One region of the Bacillus sp. AP8 genome, then DNA from elsewhere that is predicted to be linked to it. Evidence: riboswitches for the same ligand, from Rfam matches in the RefSeq annotation. Region 1 holds a riboswitch; the other holds the start of a gene.
The links. A riboswitch is a leader RNA that binds a small molecule or an ion and turns the genes downstream of it on or off. The one in region 1 is predicted to bind cobalamin.
Positions count from the first base shown of each region.

Region 2: it holds a riboswitch for cobalamin, as region 1 does, so the genes downstream of both, BN349_RS09100 (cobyric acid synthase) here and BN349_RS05040 (energy-coupling factor ABC transporter permease) in region 1, are expected to answer to the same signal.

Region 1 is NZ_CAPG01000027.1:68,552-72,087, forward strand. Features, by position in the region: gene cbiQ (cobalt ECF transporter T component CbiQ) at 1-443, opposite strand, end outside; gene BN349_RS05035 (energy-coupling factor ABC transporter substrate-binding protein) at 448-738, opposite strand; gene BN349_RS05040 (energy-coupling factor ABC transporter permease) at 740-1,486, opposite strand; cobalamin riboswitch at 1,830-2,025, opposite strand; cobalamin riboswitch at 2,380-2,570, shown strand; gene BN349_RS05045 ((2Fe-2S) ferredoxin domain-containing protein) at 2,787-3,152, shown strand; gene cobJ (precorrin-3B C(17)-methyltransferase) at 3,182-3,536, shown strand, end outside.
Region 2 is NZ_CAPG01000035.1:12,645-16,180, reverse strand. Features, by position in the region: gene BN349_RS09110 (fumarylacetoacetate hydrolase family protein) at 1-864, shown strand, start outside; gene BN349_RS09105 (ECF transporter S component) at 1,220-1,726, shown strand; cobalamin riboswitch at 1,728-1,897, shown strand; gene BN349_RS09100 (cobyric acid synthase) at 2,277-3,536, shown strand, end outside.

The DNA of each region.
Region 1 (3,536 bases):
TTTCTTAAGATATCAAAAATGGTTGTCATAGGTGTTGTCAATGTTAAAAAGTATAAGCAGCTTATACTTCCTAGTACGGTAAAGAAAAGTTTAATCGCTTTCACGATACTGTCATGCGTTATAAAGATGAACCAATTCCCTACTTTCAGTGACCAAGCAATACTTAGGGGTAATGTGTCAATAGTATCAAATGAAAGTAGAATGGTTATTAAACCTGATAGTAAGAAAAAAGCTGGAAGCAACAATAGCTTCACATAATATGAAAATGGGATTTTAGCTGCAAATAAGATAAAAGAACTCATCACTATAAAAGTGATGAGTGATACAACTATATTTTGAACCATCAAGGAAAAAATCAACATCATCATTGAAAAAGTCATTTTTTCTAATGGGTGAACATCTTTAAGTCGGTTGAAATAAGCATATTTATCAATTAATAACATGATCTTACTCTTTTTGATCTACATTATTTTTTTTCTTCTTTCCTTTGGAAAAACCGATAAAATAGCCTATAAAACCTGCTCCTAAACCTGCTTGAAGCGAAAATAATAAACTTTCAATCTCTCCACTTGGTGGCTCCAATATGGAACTAAACCAAGGCTCATAATCAGGAGCGATATTTCCAATTTCAGCCTCAGCCTCTCCATCAGCTCCACCAAACTCTGCTCCTTTTTGAAGAAATAAAGGAAATATGGCTAGTATAATAACAAATAAGATGAGAAGGAGATTTTTTTTCATTTTAATGAGCCTCCTTTGTAAATACTTTTAATTTCATTAATTCTGCAACATTATATTTTCTTAGTACGTTCATTACGACTACTGTTAGTATACCTTCACTAATGGCTAATGGAATTTGTGTTACAGCAAAGATTCCTGCAAATTTTGTAAATGACGCCATAAAGCCACCAACTTCAGATGGAAAGGCTAAAGCCAATTGAATAGATGTAAAAATATAGGTTCCTAAATCACCTAAGGATGCAGCTAAAAAGACAGCAACGGAGAAGGAGAGACCAACTTTTTTAGCTCCTTTAAAAATGAAAAAGGCAATTATTGGGCCGGCAATTGCCATTGAAAAAGTATTGGCACCTAATGTAGTTAAACCGCCATGAGCTAATAATAATGATTGAAATAAAAGAACAATAAATCCTATAACGCTCATTGCAGCTGGACCAAATAAAATTGTACCAAGTCCCACACCAGTAGGATGCGAACAACTACCTGTAACAGAAGGGATTTTTAATGCGGATAATACAAATGCGAATGCACCCGATAAACCTAACATCATTTTCACTTCTGGGTTTTCCTGCGTAATTTTTTTGATTGTGAGTAAACCAGCAATTAGAAATGGTAATGAAATCGCCCACCAAAAAATCGCCCACTCAGCTGGTAAGAATCCTTCCATAATATGCATCGCAAATGCTTTTTTTGGAACAAACAGCAAAAATACGATAAAGTACAAAATCTTGTAATTCAATCTTTTCTTCATTTTCCAATCTCCTTTAAAGTTTTTTGAAAAGTGCTTTTTTATAAGGGCCTTTTGGCAAATTTTATTGTCTAGGAACAAGTATTGAGTATAGTTGAGTAGAATTCTGCTTCATGATGCACGCTTTTCACTGGGGTAGGCAGTGAGCCAGCTTTTTGCTACGCACTTGAGCAGGCTCGCCCTTTACACTCCAATCAACCTTTAAAAACTCTCAATCTTCTAAACACAGCCTTTAATAAAACAAAAAAGCACTTTCCTCAATAAAGGATAAAGTGCTTGATTTACCATTAAATAAACAGAATGAAACCAATCTGTTCTATCAGCGCACCCATCCTCGTGGGTATTACATTCACTATATTAAATGGCAGGTCTCCTGGCTTCGAATCAACACTTGATTTCACCTTCCCATTTCAATACTAGAAACAGTGGTATAAGAAATAAAGCTCCTCGTTACAGTGGCGGGACCGCTTCGGATTGACACCGAATTCCCTTTTAAGCTAAATGCTACTATGAGCTTTAGCACCATTAAGTGTATTCAATTTTTGTTCCGATAAACATTTTATCACGAATATTTTTAAAATTCTATACATAAATTTCATTTCTTTTTGGAATTATCAAAAAATATTTTTTCGAGAAAAAACGCTGTAATAGCAATGGTTTAGCACCTTTTTGAACCAATGTACTGAATTTTTCATATTTTAAAAGCAGATATTCTGTTGTATGATGTACATAGTTTTTAGATATTGAAATAATTTATTTGTTTTACCTATGTATAGATTTTTACGTTCTACTAATAAGAAAACTACTAATACTGGGTTGAATACAAATATCGGATGAAATGTCTAGTGTTTCGTCTATATTTTATAACTTAATAAGTATGATTAGTTCTCGGTGTGATTTTTCTGTAATACAAAAGTTAAAGATTAATAGAAAATACATTGAGTTAAATGGGAAATCAGTGTAAATCTGATGCAGCCCCCGCTACTGTAATGCTGATGAAATTGTTATGACCACTGGCAAATTGCTGGGAAGGAACAAGAGTAAAATGACGCTAAGCCAGGAGACCTGCTTTTCATACGTGATGATCATTACTTTTCGGTGGGAAAGGTAAAAGAGCTACTATTTGTATGAGAATGTCATGGACTTTTTAACGATGTCTCTTTTTCATGCTTATAGCTTTTTTATGAAACCTTATTCGATAGAGTAAGGTTTTTTCTTTTTTACTTTTTATCTGTTCAATCAGAATAAGTAAGACCGAAAAATAGTCTGGTAAATTTTGAACGAATGAAGGATGGGAAGTTGAATGACAACATGGAATTTAAATGGGACAAGTACTCATTTGTTTATGTGTAATGGTAGCAGTTGCAATCGAAAAGATGCAGAAGAAGTAACTCTTGCAATACGTGATGAAATTGCAAAACAAGGATTAGATGAACATATTCATACAACAAGAACTCGATGTAATGGCCGTTGTAAAGATGCGCCTGTCGTAATCGAGTTTCCAAAAGGTCTTTGGTACGGCTCACTAACACCTGAACTTGGTAGAGAAATCGTTCAAAAATACAATCAAGAACCAATTATGGATTATGTTAGTTATCAATTTATTGATGGAAAAATGGCTAGAAATCAAAAATATAAAGCGATTAATGGAATCTCTAAGAAAAAATAAGATGTCCGAGACATAAAGGAGTGTTTTCATTGAGCGAAAAAGGCAAATTGTTTTTAGTAGGATTTGGTCCTGGTAATTATGAACATATTACAACACGGGCAGTCGAAGCAATACGAGAAAGTGATATAGTACTTGGTTACAAAACATATGTCGATCTCATTCAGGGTTTAATCTCTGATAAAACCGTTGTTAGTACAGGAATGACTGAAGAAGTGAGTCGTGCACAAGAGGCTGTTAAACAAGCGGAACTTGGAAAAAAAGTAGCTGTTATTTCCAGTGGGGATTCTGGTGTATACGGTATGGCCGGGCTCGTATATGAAGTATTGGTTGAAAAAGGCTGGAAAGAAGAAAGTGGTATCGCAATAGAAATAATACCAGGAATTT
Region 2 (3,536 bases), on a different contig from region 1:
TTGGTTTTGGGAATTAAAACTGAAAAAGGCATTTTAGATGTTGAAGCGGCTTCGACAAAATTTCCTTATATTAACAATATTCCTCTATCCGTATATGATCTAATAAATATAGAAGATATGCATGAAGAAATATCTAAGCTAGTTGCGGCATCTTTGAGGGAAGAAACTTTATTTTTAGAAGAAACTTCCCTTGATTATGGTCCTAGTGTACCTGAACCTAAAAAAATAATTTGTATTGGATTAAACTATAAAAAGCATGCTACGGAGTGTAATTTGCCTTTTCCTTCGAACCCAATTATATTTAGTAAATTTAATAATACTATTAATGCTCACGATAAAGAGATTATGTTACCTCATACTTCATCACAAGTTGATTATGAAGCAGAATTAGCAATAATTATAGGGAAAAAGGCAAGAAATGTTAAAAAAGAAGATGCCCTTTCAGTTATTTATGGATACTGTATTGCAAATGATATTTCTGCACGTGACTTACAATCACAAAGCTCTCAATGGTTACTTGGTAAAACAAGTGATGGTTTCTGTCCAATTGGACCATATTTGGTGAGCAAGGATGAGATAGAGGATCCCGACGACTTAAATATAACCTCTTATGTAAATGGAGAAATTCGTCAGAAATCTAATACATCTGATATGATTTTCAGTTGTAGAGAACTTATAACTTATATTTCGGAATATTTTACTCTTCAACCAGGCGATGTCATTTTGACAGGTACGCCAGAAGGAGTTATTTTGGGCTATCCTGAAGAGAAAAGGGTATGGTTAAAAGATGGTGATGTGGTAAAAGTTACAATTGATAAACTTGGTACATTATCAAACATTTTTATACAAAATACCAGAGAGTAATTTATAAAAAATAAAACTGGAACTGATTGAAAATATAGAGTTATTTTTGGTAAAACTTGTTTATTGAAAAATTTTTATAAACATAATTACAGGTTTAGTTTTGGATAATCAATATACTAAAAGGTGTAGCTTAAAGGCTTAATTTTACGTCTTCTTTCGCTAAAAACTTGGAATACTCAATTGATATTCTGAGTTTTTAGCAGTTTTTTTTGAAAAATTAAATAGATTTTACTATACTATAGTAATGCACAAAACGCTACTATATTGTCTTATATGAGTATAGTATCTTGTACGTTTGTTGCTGCACTTCTATAATAGAAATAGAGAACGTCATAAAGAGTAAAGGAGAGTAGCTTTGAAGATTCAAAAAACAACCATATGTGCTTTACTAATTGCGATGTGTTTTATAGGAGCAAATATTAAAGTAATGGGGTCCATTGCTTTTGATGCAGCTCCAGCTTTTATTGGAACACTGTTATTGGGTCCGGGCTTTGGAATGGCTCTTGGATTTCTTGGACATATGATTTCATCCTTAATAGCTGGATTTCCGCTATCCTTTCCAGTTCATCTCATAATAGCGATAATGATGGCTATTACTATGTTTTTGTATAGTGTAACACGTAGATGGATTGGCAAAAAAATAAATCAAGCTTTTGGTATTGGGATATCAGTCGTGATTGCATTTATCTTTAATTGTCCATTATCACTTTTAGCTTTATATCCAATTTTAAAAGATGTGATTTTTGTATTATTCCCAGCACTTGCCATTGCTTCGGTTTGTAATATAGTAGTTGCTGAAATTGTTTTTGCAGCACTACCTTTAAAGTGGAAGAAAAAGTATATAAGCCCTTCTACCATTTAACAGAATAATAACTGTTTAGAGATCAGGGAAAGAGGTGAGAATCCTCTACAGACCCTAACTACTGTAATGATGATGAAATCTCAGGATAAACCACTTAATCATAATGATTTGGGAAGGTGAGAGAGTAAGATGAATCTAAGTCAGGATACCTCCTTTAAACAGAATTTTCACAACATTTTTTCAGGGAGCATGTTGTCTTTATACATATTTTGTGTTGACTATTAGAAGAAGGCATAATTTTGTTGTATAAGGCACTAGGCTCCCAAAAGCCTAGTGCTTTTTTATATAGGTTATTTCGCATACTTTGTTTCCTATGAACAAATAGTGAATACGGGCAGAGTTAAATTCAGGGTTCGCTTATCACGGAACGGGCGGGTGATCCTCTTCGGTAAATAGAGCTTGCGGGGTGTCTGACCAATCCTACTATTCCGACTCGTACCTAACGATCCTATCGACTTTTATATACAATAAAACATGTTTGTGAAAAAATTGTAACCAAATTACTGTTAGTAACTTTATTGATTTTTATTTAAAGGAGTTGAGATAGCTCATGGAAATAGTAAGAGGTAAAGCAAAGCCGATAATGGTTCAAGGAACTCATTCTGATTCAGGAAAGAGTATTTTTGTGACAGCCTTATGCAAAATATTTTCAGAAGATGGTTTAAAGGTAGCGCCTTTTAAATCACAGAATATGGCTTTGAATTCATATATAACAAATGATGGTCTTGAAATTGGGAGAGCTCAAGGAATACAAGCTGAAGCAGCAGGAGTAGATGCATCTGTTCACATGAATCCTATATTAATAAAGCCATCTGGAGATATGAAATCTCAGGTTGTTTTACACGGAAAGCCATATAGTGATATGAAGGCGGCGGTTTATCGTCAGAATTTTTTTGAAACGGGTTTGCAAGCTATTAGTGAATCGTTTAAGAAGCTAGCAGATGAGTATGATTGCATTGTTATAGAAGGGGCTGGTTCACCGGCGGAAATAAATTTAAATGATCGAGAATTGGTCAATATGAGATTAGCTAGACTTGTTGATTCACCTGTAATTCTAGTTGGTGATATTGATCGTGGCGGGGTTTTTGCTAGTTTAGTAGGTACATTGCAGTTGTTGTCCGAGGAAGATCGAAAACGAGTGAAAGGGGTCATAATTAATAAATTTCGAGGAGATGTAACGCTTTTACAACCTGGACTGGATTGGTTTGAGGAATATACTAGTGTTCCGGTTTTAGGGGTTATTCCTTATATTCCTAATTTAGAAATTGACGGTGAAGATAGTCTGTCCCTTGCTCAATATAGCATAAGAGGTACGAATGATGAGGCGGATATTGATATAGCTGTCATTGCACATCCAACCTTTTCTAATTTCACAGATCTGGATCCATTACGTTTAGAAAAAGATTGTAATGTTCGTTTTGTAAAAAAAACCAGTCAACTAGGTAATCCCGATGTTATTATCATTCCAGGAACGAAAAACTCTGCTTACGCAATGGAATTTATGAAAGAAACTGGTTTAGATAGAAAGATTCTCTCATTAGTGAAAAAAGGTACTTACATTTTTGGAATTTGTGGTGGATATCAACTTTTAGGTAAAGAATTACTTGATGAATATCAGGTTGAATCAGATATTACAAAGATTTTAGGCTTGGGTTTACTACCGATAGTCACTGAGATGAAGCAAGACAAGAAAACAGTTATAACAAATGGATTTACGAAATGCTTTGGTGAAGAGATGATTCCTTTAAAGGGCTATGAAGTGCATATGGGTATTTCTAAAACGACTGAATATGTACCTTGCTTTGCTTTT